4 regions of the Pseudomonas baltica genome follow, and region 1 is predicted to be linked to each of the others. Evidence: predicted binding sites of a transcription regulator. Region 1 holds the regulator's gene; each other region holds the start of a gene.
The links. Region 1 encodes FliA, which starts transcription of late flagellar genes. Its sites were predicted from a motif close to CTAAAGTTTNNNNNNNNNNNGCCGNTAA; they were not measured.
Positions count from the first base shown of each region.

Region 2: REH34_RS22855 (methyl-accepting chemotaxis protein) is a predicted target of FliA. The motif match lies at 3,948-3,975, and genes of this name have one in related genera.
Region 3: motA (flagellar motor stator protein MotA) is a predicted target of FliA. The motif match lies at 2,347-2,374, and genes of this name have one in related genera.
Region 4: REH34_RS23855 (methyl-accepting chemotaxis protein) is a predicted target of FliA. The motif match lies at 3,963-3,990, and genes of this name have one in related genera.

Region 1 covers NZ_CP134771.1:1,359,185-1,364,867, reverse strand. The annotation lists gene flhA (flagellar biosynthesis protein FlhA) at 1-647, shown strand, start outside; gene flhF (flagellar biosynthesis protein FlhF) at 660-1,982, shown strand; gene fleN (flagellar synthesis regulator FleN) at 2,104-2,937, shown strand; gene fliA (RNA polymerase sigma factor FliA) at 2,934-3,677, shown strand; gene REH34_RS05890 (chemotaxis response regulator CheY) at 3,911-4,285, shown strand; gene REH34_RS05885 (protein phosphatase CheZ) at 4,308-5,093, shown strand; gene REH34_RS05880 (chemotaxis protein CheA) at 5,139-5,683, shown strand, end outside.
Region 2 covers NZ_CP134771.1:5,071,216-5,076,898, reverse strand. The annotation lists gene REH34_RS22885 (ABC transporter substrate-binding protein) at 1-368, shown strand, start outside; gene REH34_RS22880 (hypothetical protein) at 371-631, opposite strand; gene REH34_RS22875 (DUF6434 domain-containing protein) at 809-1,015, shown strand; gene REH34_RS22870 (GntR family transcriptional regulator) at 1,020-1,787, opposite strand; gene lldD (FMN-dependent L-lactate dehydrogenase LldD) at 1,911-3,065, shown strand; gene REH34_RS22860 (hypothetical protein) at 3,313-3,621, opposite strand; gene REH34_RS22855 (methyl-accepting chemotaxis protein) at 4,017-5,210, shown strand; gene REH34_RS22850 (response regulator) at 5,222-5,590, shown strand; gene REH34_RS22845 (STAS domain-containing protein) at 5,587-5,683, shown strand, end outside.
Region 3 covers NZ_CP134771.1:3,050,031-3,055,713, reverse strand. The annotation lists gene REH34_RS13635 (rhodanese-like domain-containing protein) at 1-726, opposite strand, end outside; partial or broken gene REH34_RS13630 (HDOD domain-containing protein) at 772-2,293, opposite strand; gene motA (flagellar motor stator protein MotA) at 2,442-3,293, shown strand; gene motB (flagellar motor protein MotB) at 3,297-4,304, shown strand; gene rsgA (small ribosomal subunit biogenesis GTPase RsgA) at 4,406-5,437, opposite strand; gene orn (oligoribonuclease) at 5,597-5,683, shown strand, end outside.
Region 4 covers NZ_CP134771.1:5,246,129-5,251,811, forward strand. The annotation lists gene REH34_RS23825 (LLM class oxidoreductase) at 1-432, opposite strand, end outside; gene REH34_RS23830 (DHHA1 domain-containing protein) at 587-1,456, opposite strand; gene REH34_RS23835 (hypothetical protein) at 1,566-1,763, shown strand; gene REH34_RS23840 (5'-nucleotidase) at 1,940-2,923, shown strand; gene REH34_RS23845 (hypothetical protein) at 2,957-3,190, opposite strand; gene REH34_RS23850 (DUF4440 domain-containing protein) at 3,251-3,724, opposite strand; gene REH34_RS23855 (methyl-accepting chemotaxis protein) at 4,106-5,683, shown strand, end outside.

The sequences.
Region 1 (5,683 bases):
CTGTAGTGGCCACTCACCTGAACCAGATTCTGCAAAAGCACGCCCATGAATTGATCGGGCATGAAGAAGTCCAGCAACTGCTGCAAGTGCTGGGCAAGGGCTCGCCCAAGCTGGCCGAGGAGCTGGTACCCGGCGTGCTGTCGCTGTCGTCCTTGCTCAAGGTCCTGCAGGCGTTGCTCGCTGAACAGGTGCCGGTGCGCGATATCCGCAGCATTGCCGAAGCCATCGCCAACAACGCGGGTCGGAGTCAAGATACCGGCGCGCTGGTCGCTGCGGTGCGCGTCGGATTGTCCCGCGCCATCGTGCAAAGCATTGTGGGCATTGAGTCCGAGTTGCCAGTTATCACCTTGGAGCCAAGGTTGGAACAGATTTTGCTCAATAGTCTGCAGAAGGCTGGAATGGGTCAGGAAGACGGCGTTTTGCTGGAGCCAAGCATGGCAGAGAAACTCCAGCGTTCGCTGATCGATGCCTGCCAGCGTCAAGAAATGCAAGGCCAGCCGGCGATTCTGCTGGTGGCCGGGCCGGTACGAGCGATGTTGTCGCGCTTTGGCCGGTTGGCGGTTCCGAATTTACATGTACTGGCGTATCAGGAAATTCCTGACAACAAGCAAGTTACGATCGTCGCGACAGTAGGGCCCAACGGCTGAGGGTGATGGGTTATGCAAGTTAAGCGTTTTTTCGCAGCCGATATGCGTCAGGCCATGAAACTGGTCCGTGACGAGCTGGGCGCCGAAGCCGCGATCATCGGCAACCGTCGGATCGCCGGCGGTGTGGAACTGACTGCCGCGCTGGATTACAAGCTCTCGGCACTGGCGCCGCGGGTGCCTAACGTCGAGCTCGAAGACGAGCTGCGCAAGACCCAGTCGCGCATCGTTACCGCTCAGGCGGAACTCGGCCAGCGTGGCGAGAGCCCTGCGCACACCAATCGCCAGCTGTTTGCCGGGCTGCCGCTGACGGCGGCCGAGCCATTGATCGAAGCGCGTTTCGAAGAGCCTGCGCGTCCGGCGGCGCCTGTCGCGCCAGCCCAGCCTGGAGTCGACCAGCGCCTGTTCGACTCCATGCGCTCGGAGCTCAACGGCCTGCGCGAACTGCTCGAAGTGCAACTTGGCTCGTTGGCCTGGACCCAGCTGCAGGGCAGCCGTCCGCAGCAGGCCAACCTCTGGCGCCGTCTGCAGCGCATCGGCCTCAGCGGCCCGTTGTCGCGCGACCTGCTCGCGCTCACCGCCGATATCGAAGAACCCCGTCAGGCCTGGCGCATGCTGCTCGCGCACCTGACCCGGATGATCGTCACCCCTGAAGTCGAGCCTCTGGAAGAGGGCGGTGTGATCGCCATGGTCGGCCCTGCCGGCATGGGCAAGACCACCACCCTCGCCAAGCTGGCCGCCCGTTACGTCCTCAAGTACGGCGCGCAGAACATTGCACTGGTGAGCATGGACAGCTTTCGTATCGGTGCACAGGAGCAACTCAAGACGCTGGGGCGCATTCTCAATGTCTCGGTGACCCACGTCGACCCTGGGCAATCCTTGGGGCAGGCGCTCGAGCCGCTGTTGCGCAAGCGCGTGGTGTTGATCGACACCGCCGGCCTGCAAGCCAGCGACCCGGCCCTGCGCCTGCAACTGGAGAGCCTCGCCGGTCGCGGTATCAAGGCGCGCAATTACCTGGTCCTGGCTACCACCAGCCAGAAGCAGGTGCTGACCGCGGCCTATCACAGTTACAAGCGTTGTGGCCTGTCGGGCTGCATCCTCACCAAGCTGGACGAAAGCGCCAGCCTGGGCGAGGTGTTGAGCCTGGCCATCCACCACGCCTTGCCCGTGGCCTATCTGACTGATGGCCCGCGCATCCCGGATGACCTGCATTTGCCGCGCAAACATCAATTGGTCACCCGCGCGGTGAACATGCAAATGCAAGAGGAGCCCAGCGAAGAGGCCATGGCCGATATGTTCGCTGATCTCTACCACAGCCCCGGCAAGCGCGCGGGTTGAGGTAAACAAACAATGAAAACGTTGCAATCCACCTGCATCGATGGTCTGCCAGGCAATCTTCAGATGATGAAGCGCAGTCAGTCGTGTGGCCTCGGTCTAAGTGACAAGGTAAAGAACGAACATGGGTAGCATGCATCCCGTACAGGTGATCGCCGTAACCGGCGGTAAAGGTGGCGTCGGCAAGACCAACGTGTCGGTGAACCTCTCACTGGCGCTGGCGGAACTTGGCCGCAGAGTCATGTTGATGGACGCCGACCTCGGTCTGGCCAACGTCGACGTGTTGCTCGGCCTGACGCCTAAACGCACGCTGGCAGACGTCATCGAAGGGCGCTGCGAGTTACGTGACGTGCTCCTGCAGGGGCCCGGCGGGATTCGTATCGTGCCGGCTGCCTCCGGGACCCAGAGCATGGTGCATCTGACGCCTGCCCAGCATGCCGGCTTGATCCAGGCCTTCAGCGACATCGGCGACAACCTCGATGTGCTGGTGATCGACACCGCAGCCGGCATCGGCGACTCGGTGGTCAGCTTTGTGCGCGCCGCTCAGGAAGTCTTGCTGGTGGTGTGCGACGAGCCCACCTCGATCACCGATGCCTACGCATTGATCAAGCTGCTCAACCGCGACTACGGCATGAATCGCTTCCGGGTCCTGGCCAACATGGCCCAGAGCCCGCAGGAAGGTCGCAACCTGTTCGCCAAGCTGACCAAGGTAACTGACCGTTTCCTCGACGTGGCCCTGCAGTATGTGGGCGCCGTGCCGTACGACGAATCGGTACGCAAGGCTGTGCAGAAACAACGTGCCGTCTACGAGGCCTTCCCGCGCTCCAAATGCGCGCTGGCCTTCAAGGCGATCGCCCAAAAGGTCGACACCTGGCCCTTGCCTGCCAACCCACGCGGGCACCTGGAGTTCTTCGTCGAACGTTTGGTTCAGCAAACCAGTGCGGGACCTGTCTCATGAGCGCAAGCGGATATCGGATGTACAACAAGGCGTCGCGCGAGTCTCAGCAGTATCAACTGATCGAGACCTACGCGCCGCTGGTCAAGCGCATCGCCTACCACCTGCTGGCGCGCCTGCCGGCCAGCGTGCAGGTCGAGGACCTGATTCAGGCCGGGATGATCGGCCTGCTTGAAGTTTCGACCAAGTACGACTCCAGCAAAGGCGCTAGTTTCGAGACCTATGCCGGTATCCGCATCCGTGGCGCCATGCTCGACGAGGTGCGCAAAGGTGACTGGGCGCCGCGTTCGGTGCATCGCAATACGCGCATGGTCAGTGACGCGATTCGTGCAATTGAAGCAAAAACCGGTCGCGACGCTAAAGATCACGAGGTTGCGGCCGAACTCCAGATGAGTCTGGATGATTATTACGGGATTCTGAACGATACCTTGGGCAGTCGCCTGTTCAGCTTCGATGATCTGTTGCAGGACGGCGAGCATGAAGGCCTGCACGAGGAGGGCGCCAGCGGTAGCCCGGAACCGTCACGCGGCCTGGAAGACGAGCGCTTTCAGGCAGCCTTGGCCGACGCCATCGCCAACTTGCCGGAACGGGAAAAACTGGTGCTGTCGCTGTACTACGACGAGGAACTCAACCTCAAGGAGATCGGCGAAGTGCTGGGGGTCAGCGAATCGCGGGTCAGCCAGCTGCACAGCCAGTGCGCGGCGCGCTTGCGCAGTCGCCTGGGTGAATGGCGGGCAAGATGAAGTATTGAAAAGGCCCGGTGGCCTGAGCCGAGCACCTGTGGGAGCAAGGCTTGCCCGCGAAGGCGTCCGTACTAACGCCTTCGCGGGCAAGCCTTGCTCCCACAGGAGGCAGCCCACGCCACAGGGTCGAAGCAACACTGCGGTCTTGATGTGAAAATAACTGGTTTTGATTGATCGCGCACCCAGGTGCTGGGTGCGTTAAAGACTGCTTGGAGGTCTACTTGGACAAGAACATGAAAATCCTCATCGTCGACGACTTTTCGACGATGCGGCGGATCATCAAGAACCTGCTGCGCGATCTGGGGTTCACCAACACCTCGGAAGCCGACGACGGCCTCACAGCGTTGCCGATGCTGCAAGCGGGCAGCTTCGACTTTCTGGTGACCGACTGGAACATGCCCGGCATGTCCGGCATCGACCTGCTGCGTCAGGTCCGCGCCGATGAACGTCTCAAAAGCCTCCCAGTGTTGATGGTGACGGCCGAAGCGAAGCGTGAACAGATCATCGAAGCTGCCCAGGCCGGCGTGAACGGCTATGTGGTCAAGCCTTTCACTGCGCAAGTGCTGAAAGAAAAAATCGAGAAGATCTTCGAGCGCGTCAACAGCTGAATGACGCCACGGGGGCAGCAGTATGGACAAGCAATCCAGTTTGGGTGACTTCGAGTCGACCCTGAAAAAGAATGCCCAGGAGTTGGTCGAACGCCTGGAACAAGGCAAGTTCGGCGAAGCGGTGCAATTGATTCACGAGTTGAACCAAACCCGTGACCGCGGCCTGTATCAGGAGATTGGCAAGCTCACCCGTGAGCTGCACAGCGCCATCGTCGACTTCCAGATCGATCCAAACATGCCACAGGCCGAAGAGGTGTCGCAGATAACCGACGCCACCGAACGGCTGTCCTATGTCGTGCGTCTGACCGATGCCGCCGCCAACCGCACCATGGACCTGGTGGAGCAAAGCACGCCGCTCGTGGGCTCGTTGGCCGACGACGCCGCCAGCCTGCGCCAGGACTGGCAGCGCTTCCAGCGCCGCGAAACTTCGCCCGATGAATTTCGCGAGCTAGTCAAGCGTGTGGACGGTTTTCTGACCCGCAGCGAAACCGATGCGCGGCAAGTCTCCTCGCACCTCAACGACATTTTGCTGGCCCAGGATTACCAGGACCTTACCGGTCAGGTGATCAAGCGGGTCACGCAAATGGTCACTGAAGTCGAAAGCAATCTGCTCAAACTGGTGCTCATGGCCAGTCAGGTTGACCGTTTTGCAGGGATCCAACACGACCATCAGCAACTGCGCGACGAAAAAGATAAAGAAAAACATCCCACCAGGGGTGAAGGTCCGCAGATTCATGCCGATAAACGTGATGACGTTGTATCCGGACAGGATGACGTCGACGATCTGCTGTCCAGCCTGGGGTTCTAGTTTCCAGATACTGATGACGGTCAACGAATTCCAGGGAGCACCCACATGAGCTTCGGCGCCGATGAAGAAATCCTTCAGGATTTCCTGGTAGAGGCCGGCGAGATCCTCGAGCAACTCTCCGAACAACTGGTAGAGCTCGAGAGCCGGCCAGATGATGCGGATTTGCTCAATGCCATTTTTCGCGGATTCCACACTGTTAAAGGCGGCGCCGGCTTCCTCCAGCTCAATGAGCTGGTGGAGTGCTGCCACATCGCCGAAAACGTCTTCGACATCCTGCGCAAGGGTGAGCGTCGCGTTGACTCGGAGCTGATGGACGTGGTGCTTGAGGCACTCGACGCCGTCAACAGCATGTTCGGCGAAGTGCGCGAACGCACCGAGGTCACGCCAGCCACGCCCGAGTTGTTGGCAGCGCTGGCGCGGTTGGCCGAGCCGGCCAGTGCCGACGAAGTCGCCGCAGCGCCTGCCCCGGTTGAAGTCGTGGCTGAAGAGCCTGTCGATATCACCGATGACGAATTCGAATCCCTGCTCAACAGCCTCAGCGCTTCCAAAGCCGAAGCTGAGGCCGAGGGCCAGGCACCTGCTGCGCCAGC
Region 2 (5,683 bases), 2.9 Mb from region 1:
TGCAGAAGATCGGTACCGTGCTGGGCTACAGCTATCCGAATCTGCAACCCTACTTCGACAGCAACAAATTGATCCGCGACGACGGACGCAATCAGGTGCAGGTATTGATGAAACTCAAGGCCGGGCGTTATGAGTACGCTGTGAGCAATCAGATGGCGCTCAACTGGTTCAACAGCAGCCAGCCGGCGGATCAACAGCTGCACCCCCTCAGACTATTGAGCGCCCAGGGCCTGGGCTGCTACGTGCGCAACGACCCGGACGTTCCCGTGCAACGGATCCTGCGCACCTTGCTGCGGATGAAGATGTCCGGCGAGATCGACAGAATCATCGAACGCTACAGCGGCTCGGCCAGCGCCGATCAGCGCTGAACTCAGTCCTTGCGCAGGCGCACGGTGTAGTGGGCCTCGACAGCGCTCATCTGCGGCTGGAAGTGAGTATTGGTGATCAGGTAGGTCTCGACACTGCCATCGGCGCGGATGCGCTCCAGGGTGTCGCCGGCACCGGCATTGAGGGTCACTTCGTAGATCAACGCCTTGTTGGGCTCGACCTCGGTGCTGTAAGGCCCGAAACGGGTACCGTCGATGCGTACGATGTAAACCGTATCGGCTGCGGTGTTGCGTGAGTGTTCCACTGACAAATGCTCCGTGACGTGTTCCAGGCTCGTAAACGGCTGAAATCATGAATCAGTCGGGCAGCGTTGTCCATGAGCGTATGTGTCTGAGCTTATGTGTTCAGGTGTCTAAGGCGGCACTGGGGGCGGTTAAGGTAAGATCGCGGCACACACGTTTTGGTCAAGGAAGCGCACGGCATGCAGTTCGATTGGCACAGCGCCGTTATCACCCGCGATACCCCGGTGACTTCCGGCTACAGGAATACCCAGAATGTGCGACGGTTCATGGTCGAACAATGTGGGGCGTCGTTCAAGTTCGATCGGGAGTTCATGGCGTGGATAGTCGATGGCACGCCCAAGACCATGGGGGATGTGGTGGATGAATGGATGCGGCGGCGCGCCTAGGCACTCAAATCCCCTGCCGCCGCTGTGCCCGGGCCACCCGCTGGGCCTCCTGCACACCTTCGGCCAGCACTTCCTGGACGTAATGGATATGCCGATTGGAGATATCCCGCGCGTCTTCTGCACGGCCTTCGATAATGGCGTTGAACAGCTCGCTGTGCTGCGCCATCAGCATGTCGCGGGTTTCGTCGCGCAGCGCGTACATGCCGCCGATATTGGTCATTACGTTGCGCTTGAGCAGGTCGAACAGGCCCCGGATGGTGTGCAGCAGCACGGCGTTGTGGCTGGCCTCGGCGATGGCCAGGTGGAAGTTGGCGTCGGCCAGGGCTTCCTGTGCACGGTCCGGCCTGCCCTCGCTGGTATAGCAGTGCTGCAAGGTTTCGAAGGCATCGCGCAGGCGCTGATGATCGAGGCTGGTGGCGCGCTGAGCGGCGTAGAAGGCACAGGAACCTTCGAGGGTGTGGCGAAACTCCAGCAGGTCACGCTGCACGCTGGGGTTGTTCTCCAGCAAGTGCAACAGCGGATCGCTGAAAGTCGAGCCCAGTGAATCGGCCACGTAGTTGCCACCGCCCTGACGGCTGACCAGCAAGCCCTTGGCCGCCAGCTTTTGCAGAGCCTCACGCAACGATGGACGCGACACGCCCATTTGCTCTGCCAATGCCCGCTCGGCGGGCAAGCGCTCGCCGGCCTTGAGGGTGCCCTCGACAATCATGCTCTCCAGCCTGGTGACGATGTCATCCGACAATCGCCGCTGTTGTACCTGTCCGAACCCCATGCCTTTCTCCGAAAATTGACAGCCTTCGCCCCATCCTTTTAATCTGGTTCGTAGAACTTGTAAATTGGTAATACCAATCGACCGCCGCCGCTCTCCCTATACAACAACAGAGAACGCCGCCCCATGATCATCTCCGCCTCCACCGATTACCGCGCCGCCGCGCAACGCAAGCTGCCGCCGTTTTTGTTTCACTACCTGGACGGCGGCGCCTACGTCGAGCACACCTTGCGTCGCAATGTCGCCGACCTGGCCGACATCGCGCTGCGCCAGCGGGTGCTGCGCAATATGTCCGAGCTGAGCCTGCAGACCCAACTGTTCGGCCAGACCTTGGCCATGCCGGTAGCCCTCGCGCCCATCGGCCTGTGCGGCATGTTCGCCCGCCGCGGCGAAGTGCAAGCCGCCAAGGCAGCCGACGCCAAAGGCATTCCCTTCACCTTGTCGACGGTGTCGGTGTGCCCCATCGAAGAAGTCGCGCCTACCCTCTCCCGGCCCATGTGGTTCCAGCTGTATGTGCTCAAGGACCGCGGCTTCATGAAAAACGCCCTGGAGCGCGCCAAAGCTGCGGGCGTCACCACCCTGGTGTTCACCGTCGACATGCCCGTGCCAGGCGCCCGCTATCGAGATGCCCACTCCGGCATGAGCGGCCCCAACGCACCGCTGCGACGCATGTGGCAAGCGGTTACTCACCCGGCCTGGGCCTGGGATGTGGGCGTCAATGGCCGCCCTCACGACCTGGGCAACATCTCCAGATACCGCGGCAATCCCACGGGCCTGGCGGATTACATCGGCTGGCTGGGCAGCAATTTCGATCCGTCGATTTCGTGGAAGGATCTGGAATGGATCCGCGAGTTCTGGGACGGCCCGATGATCATCAAGGGCATCCTCGACCCCGAAGACGCCCGCGATGCCGTGACCTTCGGCGCCGACGGCATCGTCGTCTCCAACCATGGCGGCCGCCAGCTCGACGGCGTGCTCTCGAGCGCCCGCGCCCTGCCGGCGATTGCCGATGCAGTGAAGGGCCAACTGGCGATTCTGGCCGACTCGGGAGTACGCAACGGCCTGGACATCGTGCGCATGATCGCCCTGGGCGCGGACAGCGTGTTGCTCGGGCGCCCGTTCATCTACGCGCTGGCAGCGGCGGGCGGCGCGGGGGTAAGCAACTTGCTGGACTTGATCGAAAAGGAAATGCGCGTGGCGATGGTGCTGACCGGGGCCAAGTCGGTGACAGAGATCAGCGGTGAGTCGTTGGTGCGCGAGTTGCGCCAAGGGTCGCTTTAACGGTTCATTTTACGGATCCGACACTCGCTGTAGCCAAAGGCTTACACACCGCAGGGATGATCGGCTCTAGTGCTCGCTGCGTCCACGCAGTAACCTGAGCCCATCAACAGCAACGCAGGCAGCGCTGCTGGATCAAGGACGATCGACCATGGCCATGAGGCTGCCGACAGGAGTTGGAATGGTCTTGGGAAAACCCGCTTCGGCGGGTTTTTTTATTGCCCGCGATTTGCCTTGCAGGCTACCTGTATCATTCCCGCGCGCCGTGGCAATGGCCGTCGTACGCGCCCTCCCCGGCAGCCTCCCGACTTGCGTCCACCCTCGCCGTGGACAGCTCCCAGCCCAGCCTCACCAACTCGGTACGCTGGCGTGCGATTTCGTTGGCATCGTTGCCATGCTGGACCACCAACACCGCGATCCGCTGACGGCAGGCGCGCAACTCGGCATTGGTATCGTCGAGTTCGGTGGCCAGCAATGCGCACTGCTGCTCCAGCATCTCCAGGGCAGTGGGAAAGGGGCCGCAGTCAGGTTCGTCGTTCAGGAGGTCAGTGTCGGTCATAAGCGTTTGCCAGCAAGGAAGGGTATCAAGGTCCAGCCCACAGGGTAATGCCAACTACTGTATGGATCAACAGTATTATCAGAAGTATTTCGTTCCGCGGTCGTTCGCAGGGTGCTCTGCGCAAGACGGCCAAGAAGCTGTACAAAGCACGCAGCAACACGGCGAAATCATCAGCTGATTGGCCTGTTGACCGATCATCAAAACGCGTTTGGAAACCTGACGTTACACCACTTTTTAGCTGATTTACGCGAGCCAGTTCACCTCGCTGCTTGTACAACCCCTGTATAAACCACTGGATAAAAAGCGACAAACGGCAGGCTTTTGGCGTCAAGTTTTTACTCTAATAGGGGATAACCCAGTAACTCTCAAGCTTAGCTTGCACTTGTTACCTGGTTATGGACGCCCTTATGACTCCCATCCGCAAAGCCAATCCCGCTGCTGTCATCCTCCCCGGTATCGCCGCAGGGGTCCTGGCGGGTGCAGTACTGTCGACCCAGGCCGGCGGCGCTTTTTCCTGGTGGCTGGTGGCAGGCTGCACGCTCGTGCCGACCTTGGCCGCCAGTGTTTATTCGCTGTGGCAGGTACGCAATGCCGAGCACCAAGGCCAAGCCCGATTGCAAGCACTGAGCGACGCCCACGCCCAACTGCACGAAAACGCGGCGCGGCCGGTGGCCGAAAGCCTGTTTCAGCAAGCCTTGCCCATCTGGATGCGGCAAATCGATACCTCGCGGGACCAGACCGAGCACGCGATCAACGACCTGACCGCCCGCTTCGTGGATATTTCCGGGCGCCTGGATCACACCGTGCAGGCCTCCCAGGCTGCCGCCGGCAATGGCGCCGATAGCGCGGGCGGGCTCAGCGCCAGCGAAAGCGAGCTGTATCAAGTGGTCGAGTCGCTGCGTATCGCCCAACAGAGCCGCGACGAGATGCTCGGCGAGGTCAGCAACCTCACCGCCTACACCGGCGAGTTGCGGGCCATGGCGGCCGATGTGGCGGCGATCGCCGCGCAGACCAACCTGCTGGCGCTCAATGCCGCCATCGAGGCTGCCCGAGCCGGAGAAGCCGGGCGCGGATTCGCGGTAGTGGCCGATGCCGTGCGCACCCTGTCCAGCCAGTCCAGCGAGACCGGGCAGAAGATGTCCGCCAAGGTCGACATCATCAACGGCGCCATCACCCGCCTCGTAGAGGTCGCCGGCCAGAGCAGCGAGCGCAGCCACGACAGCGTCAGCGCCTCGCAGAACACCATCGAAAGCGTGCTCGCACGGTTTGGCACCATTACCGGCCAGTTGCGCGACTCGGCCGACGGCCTGCTCAACGAAAGTGCCGGCATCGGCGAGGAAATCAGCCAGGTGCTGGTCGCGCTGCAGTTCCAGGATCGCGTCAGCCAGATCCTCGCCCAGGTGCGCGAACGCATGAACCACCTGCACGACGAACTGCAACAGGCCGAGCAGCGCGGCCAGCCATTGGTGTTGGACATCCGCGCGTGGATGGCCGACATGGAGCGCGGCTACGCCATGCGCGAACAACGCCAGAATCATCACGGCAGCGCCGCCAAGGCCGCCGACGAACACGCAATCACATTCTTCTAAGGAGAGGACTAATGGCCAAGACCGTATTGGTGGTCGATGACTCGGCGAGCATTCGCCAGGTCGTCGGGATCGCGCTCAAGGGCGCGGGTTACGACGTGCTCGAAGCCTGCGACGGCAAGGATGCACTGAGCAAACTCACGGGGCAGAAAGTGCACCTGATGATCAGCGACGTGAACATGCCGAACATGGACGGCATCACCTTCGTCAAGGAGGTGAAAAAGCTCGCCGCGTACAAGTTCACGCCAATCATCATGCTCACCACCGAATCCCAGGAAAGCCGCAAACAGGAAGGCCAGGCCGCCGGCGCTCGGGCATGGGTGGTCAAGCCTTTCCAGCCGGCGCAGATGATGGCAGCGGTCGCCAAGTTGATCCTGCCATGATCACCGCCAACAGCCTGGAAGGCGTCACCCACATGGCCGTGCGCGGCGAGATGACCATCTACAGCGCCGCCGAGCTGGCGGCCCTGTGGCTGC
Region 3 (5,683 bases), 1.7 Mb from region 1:
GACCAGATAGGTAAAGCCCGAGCGGTGGTGGGTCTGGCAGTGGGTGATGATTTCTTTGTCGGCAGTGATGCCCAGGCTGGTGAGCACGGTAGCGATATCCTGGCGAATGCGCAGCGAACGCTCCTTGTCCATGCCGGCGGTCCATTCATAATTGATGGCGCCGGGAATGTGCCCGGCCTTGGCCGCAAGGACCTTGGCGCCGGAGTACTCCAGCGGGCCGCGGGCATCCCAGATGGCCAGGTCGTCCGTGCCCAGGCGGCTTTGCAGGTATTCACGAGTCGCCGTGGGGGTATCGTCGAAGGTCAGTGCAACGGGGCCGCCGACGGCGGTCGGGGTCATGCTGGACAATGGCAACTGCTCTGCTTCCCAGGCCAGCATGCCACCGTTGAGATAGTGATAGTGCTTGTGGCCGATGACATCGAGCAGCCAGATGAATCGGCCGGCCCAGCCACCGCCCTCGTCGTCGTAGACCACGTAGGTGGCGTCGGCATTGTGGCCGAGCTCGCCGAACAGCGCTTCGAGCGACGCCTGAGTGGGCAGCAGGCCGGGCGCCGGCGCTTGCCCCAGCTGAGTGCGCTTGGGGTCGACGAAATGGGCGCCCGCGATGTGACCGGCCTGGTAGCGTGCGGCGCTGGACAGGTCGACCAGGATCAGGCCTGGCGCGTCCAGGCGCGCCTGCAGCTCGGAGGGCTCGATGACCAGAGGCAAGCCGGAAAAATCAGACATGCGAAATCACCACGTCGAAGGAAAGCCGCAATTGTAACGCAAGCATCATCGGCTGCGGTTGCTAAAGGTGGTCAGGGCGCGCTCGATACATTGCGCGGTTTTACCGAAGGCTTGCACGGTGATCTCGGAAAACGGCCCGCCGCCCTGATCGGCCAGCAGGATCATGACCACGCGGCCATTGCTCACCAGCGACCGAGCCAGCAGGTTGTCGCCGCGGAACAAGGTGCGCAGGCTGGCGGGCAGCTTGGACCAGTACTGGTCGTGGTTCTCCAGGGTGATACGGATCTGCCCGGCCTGGCGTGTCAGGTGTTGCAGCAGCGTGCTGTGGTCGATGTTGAGGGTCAGTTGCGCCGACGGCTCCGGCAGACCGGCGATCTGGTGTACGCGCAACTGGGTCATGCCCTTGTCGGTCATCAGCATCATGATGCGGCTCATGCCGCTCGCCACCAGGGCATCTCGCGCCCAGTTGGTCAGTTCCATGGCGTTGTTGAAGCGGCTCGGTTCCGCCAGCAGCTCGGTACAGAATTTGCTCCAGCGCTTGAGGTCATGGGCACTGGGCGCCGCTGCGGCGACCATGCCTTTATGCTCCCGGCGTTGATCCCACGGCCAGAGCAGCGCGGTGGCCGGGTGCCAGATCCCGGGGCCGGCATGATTTTGCGCACTGAGCACCGCTTGCTGGTGCACCTGTTGCTGCAGATCGCCCAAGGGCATTTGCAGGTACAGGCAGGTCAGGTACTGCCAGCGCGTGTTGTGGGGGCTGTCCCAGGCTTGCTGCGCCGACAGCGCCAGGCCGTTGGCCAGCAACACCGTATTGGCCGGGCTGATTGAGCCAGCGCCGCAGTTCCGGATCGCTGTCGAGCTCCTGCTGTTGCTGCAGCCCCAGCTCGCGATGCCGCGCGATGTGCATGACCCGCACCAGTTGCCGCCGTTCGTTCTGCAACAGGCGATAGCCCTGAATGATCCACAGCGGCAGGCGCCACAGTTCGGCCATGGCCTGGCAAAGCTCCAGCAGGCGGATGCCGAACAGCTCGAGCTCGACCTTGGCGACCGGTTCGCGCTTGTGGATAACCCGCAATTCCCACTCCTCCAGCAGCTTGGGATGGCTGATTGCCAATGGCCACAGCGGCGAGAGAAACAGCAGGCTGCCCCAGTGGATCTCTTGCCACAGGCGCGCCAGCCGTGCGGCGAACAGGCCATTGGCCTGCTGGCTGGCGTGCAGACTGATCATTTGCAACTGGCGCAGCGCCACCGGAAGGTCGTCCGCTTCAACGGCCGGCAATGACCGCAGCAGCTCGCCGGTGCGCTTGAGGCCCAGGCGATTGATGGCGATTTCCAGGCTCTCGGCGGGCTCCACCAGCTCGTTGCTGACCGCCATGTTGGCCTCGCGGATCACGCTCAGGACCAGCGCCGGGCTATCCTGCATGCGCTCGGAGATCTCGCGCAGGGAGCGGTTGCTGTCGTTGATCGCACTGCTGACCCGCTCGTGGGCGAGGCGCGCTACGGGCAGGCGAATGCTGTTGAGCAGCTTGATCCAGGCTTGTAGCGTACGGGGTGTCTGCGGTGGCATGGGCACTTCACTGGCAAGCGGGAGGGGGCAAACTGGTTTTTCATGTCGACTAACTATAGTCTGACGCACCTCTGCCGATAAGTAGGGCATCTGAACTAAATTGCTTATGCCCAGCCCCGTCCACGACTTCGTAAGTGTTTGCTAACCTATGGCTAAAATTATCGGCATCATCGTCGTAATCGCTAGTGTGCTAGGCGGTTACGTGCTGTCCCACGGTCAGATCGCAGCGTTGATCCAGCCCTTCGAGGTCCTGATCATCGGCGGCGCGGCGCTGGGCGCATTCCTGCAGTCCAACCCGGGCTACATGACCATGCACGTCTTCAAGAAAGCCCTGAAGATGTTCGGCTCACGGTTCACCCATGCCTTTTACCTGGAAATCCTCAGCCTGATCTACGAGATTCTGAACAAGAGTCGTCGTGAAGGCATGATGGCCATCGAAGCGGACATCGAAGACGCTTCGGCCAGCCCGATTTTCGCCAAGTACCCGACCATCCTCAAAGATGAGCGCATGACGGCGTTCATCTGCGATTACCTGCGCATCATGTCGTCCGGCAACATGGCACCCCACGAGCTCGAAGGTCTGTTCGACATGGAAATCCTCAGCATGAAGGAAGAGCTCGAACACCCTTCCCATGCCGTGACAGGCATTTCCGATGGCTTGCCGGGCTTCGGTATCGTCGCGGCGGTACTGGGTATCGTGGTGACCATGGCCTCGCTGGGTGACGGTGACAAAGCTGCGATCGGTGGCCACGTGGGGGCGGCACTGGTCGGTACTTTCCTCGGTATTCTGGCGGCTTATGGTTTCTTCGGCCCGCTGGCCCAGTGCCTGGCCCATGATGCCAAGGAAGAGGTCAACGTTTACGAATCGATCAAGGCTTCTCTGGTGGCTTCGGCCTCCGGGATGCCGCCGTCGCTGGCCGTGGAATTCGGTCGTAAAGTCCTGTATCCAGCCCACCGCCCCAGCTTTGCCGAGCTGGAGCAAGCGGTCCGCGGTCGCTGATCCATGGAAAATAACCAGCCCATAATCATCAAGCGCGTCAAGCGCTTCGGTGGCGGACACCACGGGGGCGCCTGGAAAATCGCCTTCGCCGACTTCGCCACGGCAATGATGGCGTTCTTCCTGGTGCTGTGGCTGTTGTCCAACGCCACGCCGGAACAGAAGATCGCCATTGCCGGTTATTTCAAGGACCCGATCGGCTTTACCGAGAGCGGCTCGCCCTATGTGATCGACCTCGGCGGTTCGCCGCAGCTGGCTCCGGACGCGACGCTCAATCCGGAGCAGGAAGTGTCGCCGGCCAAGCCCGAAACCCAGAAAAACGACACCCAGGACAACATCAGCAAGAACGACGAAGCGGTCGAGAAGCAGCGCCTCGAACTGTTGCTGCAGGAGTTGCAGACCAAGGTCGACGAGAACCCGCAACTGGCCAAGTTCAAGGACCAGATCCTGTTCGAGATCACCCAGGAAGGGTTGCGCATCCAGATCAACGACGCCGACAACCGGCCGATGTTCGACCTTGGCAGTGCGCGCCTCAAGCCATATTTCGAAGACATCCTGCTGGCCATGGCCGACACCATCAAGGCGGTGCCGAACAAGATCAGCATCAGCGGTCATACCGATGCCACCGCTTACAACAACGTCAACGGCATGGGTAACTGGGAGTTGTCGGCCAACCGTGCCAACGCCGCACGGCGCGCACTGGTAGCGGGTAGCTATCCTGACAATCAGGTGGCGCGAGTGGTAGGTTTTGCTTCGTCGTCGCTGTTCGATCGCAAGAACCCGCTAAGCCCGATCAACCGTCGTATCGACATCGTGGTGCTGACCAAGAAGGCCGAGAAGGCCATCGAAGGCGAGCAGTCGCCGGATGACGGCAAGGATGCGGCGCCTGCAACGCCGGCAGCTCCGGGCCAGCCAGGCGCCTCGATCGAGCCGGGCCCGCCCGTGCAGCCGAACCAGGTACGGCAGAAGGTCAATATCTTCGATAACGGGCCGCTGAAGGGCACTTCGCCTTAACCGGGGTGATCTTGCCAGCGCCTTCGCAGGCAGACCCCGCTTCCACAGTCTGGGAGCGGGCTCTGGCCGCGAAGGGTCGGTCCGGCCAGCACCGATCCCGATCAGTAAGAATCCTGCGGCAAACTGGCGATGATCGAGCGATAACTGTTCATTCGCTGTTGCTGCACACGACCATCGTCCAAGGCCATGAGCAGCGCACAGCCGGGTTCACGATCGTGCTTGCAGTCGCGGAAGCGGCAGGTACCGAGCAGGTCGGCGAACTCGATGAACCCTGCCTCGACATCGGCACGGCTGACATGGCCCAGGCCGAATTCGCGAATACCCGGTGAGTCGATCAGCTCGCCGCCGCCGGGGAAGTGAAACAACCGCGCCGTGGTCGTGGTATGGGTGCCCTGACCGGACAGTTCCGACAGCGGCCCGACGCGGGTCTGCACTTCCGGCAGCAGGCTGTTGACCAGCGACGACTTGCCCACCCCCGATTGCCCGACGAACACGCTGATGTGCCCATCCAGGCGGGCTTGCAGTTGCTGCATACCGTCGCCGTGGTGCGCCGACACTTCCAGCAACGGATAACCCAACTGTCGATACACCGCCAATAATGCGTTGAGCGCTGGCGCGTTCTGCTCGTCGATCAGGTCGGCCTTGTTCAGCAGCAGCAGCGGGTGAATGCCAGCGTGCTCGGCGGCCACCAGATAGCGGTCGATGAGATTGGCGTGGGGCTCGGGCATCGGCGCGAAGACGATCACGATCAGGTCGACGTTGGCCGCTACCGGTTTCAACTGGCCGCGGCTGTCGGGCCGGCACAGCTCGGTGTTGCGCGGCAGTTGCGCGACGATCACGCCGATGCCTTGGTTGCCTGCGCGCCAGACCACCTGGTCGCCGGTCACCAGCGCAGGCAGGTTGGCCCGCAAGTGGCAGCGGAATACCTGGCCGGCCAGTTCGCCTTCACGCGCCTCCACCTCGACCTGAACGCCGAAGTGCGCGATCACCAGGCCGATTTGCTCAGGTCCCAGCTCGCCGCCTTCCAGCGTCTCCAGTGTGTGTAGTTCGCGTTTGGCCGCACGCGCGGCGCGCTCACCCTGGACTTTTTCGATGCGCCAGTTCTGGCGGCGGTTTAACTGGCGTTTGGCCATGGGACTTCCACGTGAAGAGCAATTTGAGGTTGAAAACGAATCGACGCAGCGCGTCACTGCATGCATGCAGTGACAAAACCGCAGTAATGATCGAAACGGCGGCGAGTTTAGCACGCCCGGCTAGGCTAAACTGCGCAGCTACGCCGAGGAGCCTTACCCATGCAAAACCCGCAGAACCTCATCTGGATCGACCTGGAAATGACCGGCCTCGATCCCGACCACGACGTCATCATCGAAATGGCCACC
Region 4 (5,683 bases), 2.7 Mb from region 1:
CGCGGGGTACTCTGTTGCGCGGTCACCCGAGGCCATGCCCGCGAGGAAGCGGCCACCTAATAGTTGATCCGCCGTGGCGAGCTGTTTAGCTGTGATAATCGGCTCGCGTAATGGGCTGACGATGCCGGCAGTGCCGATCGCAATCCTGCCGGTCAGTGCGGCCAACCAACCGGCATACACCAATGGGTCGAGAACTTGGCCAGTGTCCCCGAAAGATGGATCGTAAAACGGCACGTCGCGCAGCCACAGTGCGGCCGCATCGCTCTGGTCAAGGCGCTGCACTATCTCCGCCTGGTCCGCCAGGCTCGGGAAGGGGCTGTCTGGATATCCACAGGCGGGAGAGATGAATCCAATGGTCAACTCGCCGGGCTGGAAGGTGCGGCTAAACGTTGTATGGTTCGCCAGGTCATGGGATTGATTGTTCTGAACCATCAGTCGTACTCCATTTTGCAAACAGGTCGCACTATTCTAATGATGAGCCGAACGCCAATTTCCGACCTTTTGGATCGAGAATGGTGAAAAAATGTCCCCAATAGCCGGCCGCGGACATATCGCCACCTTCATTTATTGAAGTCCTCCAGCGCCGTTATCGAGTCAATTCATGCCCAAATGGCACGCGAAACCCCGAGGCGTTGCGGTGACCGCCGCCGCCGTACTGGCTGGCAACTTCAGAGACGTCGACGCCTTGGTCGGTACTTCGCAATGAAAACGATCGCCCCTCGGGCCCATCCGAGTAGCACGCGGCGAAGGCCTCGCCGGCGGTCATGATGTTCCCTGCATCGCTGGCGAACATGCCGGGGATATTGGCGACGGGCACGTCATGCCCGCCGATCACCATCCGCCGCTGAGTGCTCCGTATCAGGTCGGTTACCGTTTTCTGGCGCTGGCGCTCGATGGCCACACCGTCCGAGAGCAGGCTGCTGACCTCGTCGGCAAATAGCCCATCCCAAATCTCGAAATCCTGGGGGTAGCTGAACAGGTTCGCGAGTATTTCGCGGGTGCCTGCCAGCTCAAACCGCCAAAGGTCCCGATCCTCGATATGATTGATCAGGGCAGGGCGCGGCTGACCGGGGAAGAAGAAGTCCCAGGCCAGGCCAGCGCCGGATCGGTTCATGTCGAACAGCGCGTGCAGGCGGCCGTCGCGGTGTTGCTGGTACGATTCGTGCGATGGCCCCGCGCTCGGTACGTCTTGCAGGGCGGCCTGTGCTGTCTTGTGGTGGTCGAGCACCAGCACTGACTCGGCAACATCTGCCATGGCGGTCAGTATTTCGAGGTTGAACGAAAAGTCGACGATGATCACGCGCTTGCCGGTGGCGTCCGGCGCAGGCGCGCCGTGCTTGGCCGCGTGGAAGTCGATGTCGGCACCTAGGGCTTTGCGCACGACCCAGGCGGCGCCGAAGCCGTCGGCGCAGTTGCCATGATAAATGCAAAGGTAGTGCGGTTGATCTTCTGGCATGAGGTTCCTTGTCCGGCAGGTGGCCGGCGGGCTCCAGTGTAAGGGGTAGACGGTTATACCGGCGATGCAATACCTTCAGCTGACGCAGCTTATAGGGGATCGAACTGCGATGTTCGTGTTGCTGGGTATTACCCTCTGGGCCATTGCTCTATTTATGCTGGTAATTCACTTCGAAGCCTCGGCCGCCGCGTTGTTCCTGTTCGGCCTCGCGATGATGTGGCCCGCCATCTTCTACGGCAAGCAGGGCGATAAGCGCTTCGCTGGCTGGTACCCGTCCCTGAAGATTCTGTTGAGCAGTTGGCACTGATGGCTGCTGAGTTTCGTGCCAACCATCAAGTTGTCCGAAGCGCCAGTCAGGCTTGAAGGTCCGCCATACGACGCCCCTGGTCAGCTCCAGTCTCGGTCGGCAGGCGTGACCACTCGCAGACGCTGCAATCAAGCGTGATAAGGTGACCCCATCTGAATATCTTCGGGGACCGCCGAATGCCTTACGAGTTAGATGGCCGCCTGGTAATCGGCGTGGCCTCGAGTGCCGTATTCAACCTGCTGGAATCCGACGCGATTTTCAAAAGTGAAGGCGAGGAGAAGTACCGAAAGTTCCAGGAGACGAACCTCGACAACCCTCTGCCCAAAGGCATCGCATACCCCTTCATCAAGCGTTTGCTGTCGCTCAATGACCTCTCGCCTGACCCGGCCGATCCGCTGGTGGAAGTCGTGCTGCTGTCCAAGAATGACCCCGATACCGGGCTGCGAGTCATGAAGACCATCGAGCATTATGGCCTGCCCATGACTCGGGCTATTTTCATGCAGGGCCAGTCACCTTATGAATACATCCCGGCGCTCAACATTGCGTTGTTCTTGTCGGGCGACAAGGCCGATGTCGAGGCTGCGATCAAGGCCGGGCATCCCGCCGGGCAAATGCTCGACTCCAAGTTCGATGATGACGAAGACGACCAGACGTTGCGGATTGCCTTCGACTTCGACGGTGTATTGGCAGGGGACGAGTCGGAGGCGGTCATGCAGACCGCTGGCCTCACTGAATTCCATGCTCACGAAGTCAAGAACGTCATGCAGCCCCATCACCCAGGGCCGCTGAAAGAGTTCATGGTGCGGATTGCCAAAATTCAGTCTGTGGAAGAGGCGCATAAAAAGCATAATCCCGGCTACAAGAACCGGATCCGCGTCTCTATCGTCACCGCACGCAACGCGCCCTCCCATGAGCGTGCCATGAACACGCTCAAGAGCTGGGGCGTGATGGCCAACGATGCGTTCTTTCTGGGGGGGATCGAGAAGGGCAGGGTACTGGGTGTTCTTAAACCGCACATTTTCTTCGATGACCAATCAGGGCATCTCAAGTCCGCCAGTGCGGTTGCGCCATCGGTGCATGTGCCGTTCGGGATCACCAATCAGGCTGCACTCGGGCCGTTTGTTGCTGAAGCGCCCGAGCGCATCGAGGACGCCCTCTAACGGGTCAAGATGCCTGCATTGGCAACGGCGCGCTCACTTCTGATCATCGTCGCCTTTGCCAGACAGGCTTTTGCCCGTGAACAACACCATCAGTACCCCGGCGACCAGCACGATCCCGGCGATCAACGTATAGAGCTGCCGATCCGCCATAAGCGAGACGTTGCTGATGCGGGCACCATCGGCCGTTGCTAGGGTGGTGTCCATCATGAACGCCGCGATCATGGCGATCACGCCGACGACGGTAAGAATCAAACCAAGGCCGCGCATGGCATCTGTTCCTCAAAAGTGAGGCGCGATTCTACTACTCTCGCCATCCGCTTTGATGGCTCAGCTATGTTTACCCGCCGCAACGCTAGGCTCGACCAAGCTCAAATGCCAGCCGTTGTCGTCATGCTGATAGATCGCAACAAGGCTGCCACTTTCTTTGTGCAGCGTGCCATTTTTGCCCGGAACATTCACCGAAAAATCGGCGATGGAATAACCGCCTGCGCCCGTGACGTGGACCTCTTTGATAGTGATCTGGTGACCCTGCGCGCCAGACTTGAAGCGGTCGACATAATAGTCATGCAAGGCCTTTTGCCCCCGAACCAGCGGGCCGGATGGCGACACAAGCACGCCATCACTCGCATAGAGAGAAGCCATGGCGTCCGGGTTTTTGGCTGCATAGTTGGAATCATAACTGTGGCCAAGGCTCACCGCAGCGTTCATCAGTTCCGTTTGGTCAGCATCTGCAGCATAAGCCGAGGACGATGCGGCGAGGGCAGTAAACAATGCGGCAGAAACACAGGTCGGGATTTTCATCGGTCAAACTCCATTTATTATGTGAGTCGATATTTGCCTGCTGAACTGCTTTGCATAGCAGGTTGCTATGTTGTGAGGTGAGGTCAATCTAGCAGTGACCTTTGCTCGATTGGATGTAGATTGTTTTATACAGTTGAAGTGAATGGTCCCCGTTGCTAGCGGTCCCGGATAGCAGTCTGCACTACCGGGACGCGCTCCCCAGGCTCAATCCAAAAGCAGCACCACTCCTCCATCCCGCCTCAGGTTTACCCCCAGCCAGCCGATACCACCTCCAGACGTCCCCAATAATCAGAAAAACCATCGCGCTCCCAGCGATAAAGTCAGTACCACCTTCTTGCCGCCACCATTTCGCACAAGCCTCAAGCCTTCGGACGGTTTTCCATGAAAAGAACCTTGCGTTTCAGCCACAAGATCCTCATTGCCGCTGCCCTGATCGTCGCCGTAGCCTTCGCCCTGTTCACCAGCTACAACGACTACCTGCAGCGCAACGCCATCCGCAAGGACCTGGAAAACTATCTGCATGAAATGGGCGGCACCACGGCCAACAACATCAGCAACTGGTTCGATGGGCGCATTTTGCTGGTCCAGAACCTCGCGCAGAACATCGGCCTCAACCCCGAGCCTGGCAACGTGGTCCAGTTACTGGAACAAAAGGCCCTGACCTCGAGCTTTCTGTACACCTATCTGGGCACCACCGAGGGCACCTTTACCATGCGGCCCGACGAGGCGATGCCGGCCGGGTATGACGCGCGCACACGCCCCTGGTATCAGGCGGCCAAGGGCACCGCGCCAGCGCTGACCGAGCCCTACGTGGACGCGGCCTCGGGCAAGCTGATCATTACCGTGGTCTCGGCCGCCAACAAGGGCAGCCAGGCCCTGGGCGTGGTGGGTGGCGACTTGTCGTTGGAACGCGTGGTGCAGATCATCAACTCGCTGGACTTCGGCGGCATGGGCTATGCGTTTCTGGTCAGCGCCGACGGCAAGGTGCTGGTGCACCCGGACGGCAAACTGGTGATGAAGACCCTCGCCGATCTTTACCCTAAAAACACGCCACGCATCGGCACTGATCTGAGCGAGGTCGAAGTGGATGGCAAGACGCGTCTGGTGACCTTCGCCCAGATCAAGGGCCTGCCATCCGTGGACTGGTACGTGGGCATTTCGGTGGACAAGGACAAAGCCTATTCGATGCTCAGCGAGTTCCGCACCTCGGCGATCATCGCGACCGTCGTGGCGGTGATTTTCATCATCGCGCTACTGGGGATGCTGATTCGCGTACTCATCCAGCCCTTGAACACCATGACCCGGGCCATGGAAAACATCGCCGACGGTGAGGGCGACCTGACGCGCCGGCTGACGATCCACAGCCAGGACGAGTTCGGCGTGCTCGGCACCGCGTTCAACCGCTTCGTAGAGCGCGTGCATGGCTCGATTCGCGAAGTCGCGTCGGCCACCGAGCACGTCAACGAGGCGGCGTTGCGCGTTGTCAGCGCTTCCAACTCGTCGATGGTCAACTCCGATGAGCAGGCCAACCGCACCAACAGCGTCGCGGCCGCGATCAACGAGCTGGGTGCGGCCGCCCAGGAAATCGCCCATAACGCCGCGCTCGCTTCGCAACAGGCCAGCTCCGCGCGCGAGTTGGCGCAAGAAGGCCAGCAAGTCGTCGATCAGAGTATCCAGGCGATGACGCGCTTGTCCGATCTGATCAGCACCTCAAGCGGCCATATCGAGACGCTCAATAGTAAAACCGTGAACATCGGCCAGATTCTCGAGGTGATCACCAGTATTTCTCAGCAGACCAACCTGCTGGCCCTGAACGCCGCGATCGAGGCCGCGCGGGCAGGTGAGGCCGGTCGTGGTTTCGCCGTGGTCGCCGACGAGGTGCGCAACCTTGCACACCGCACCCAGGAATCGGCGCAGCAGGTGCAGGGCATGATCGAAGAGCTGCAAGTCGGCGCCCGG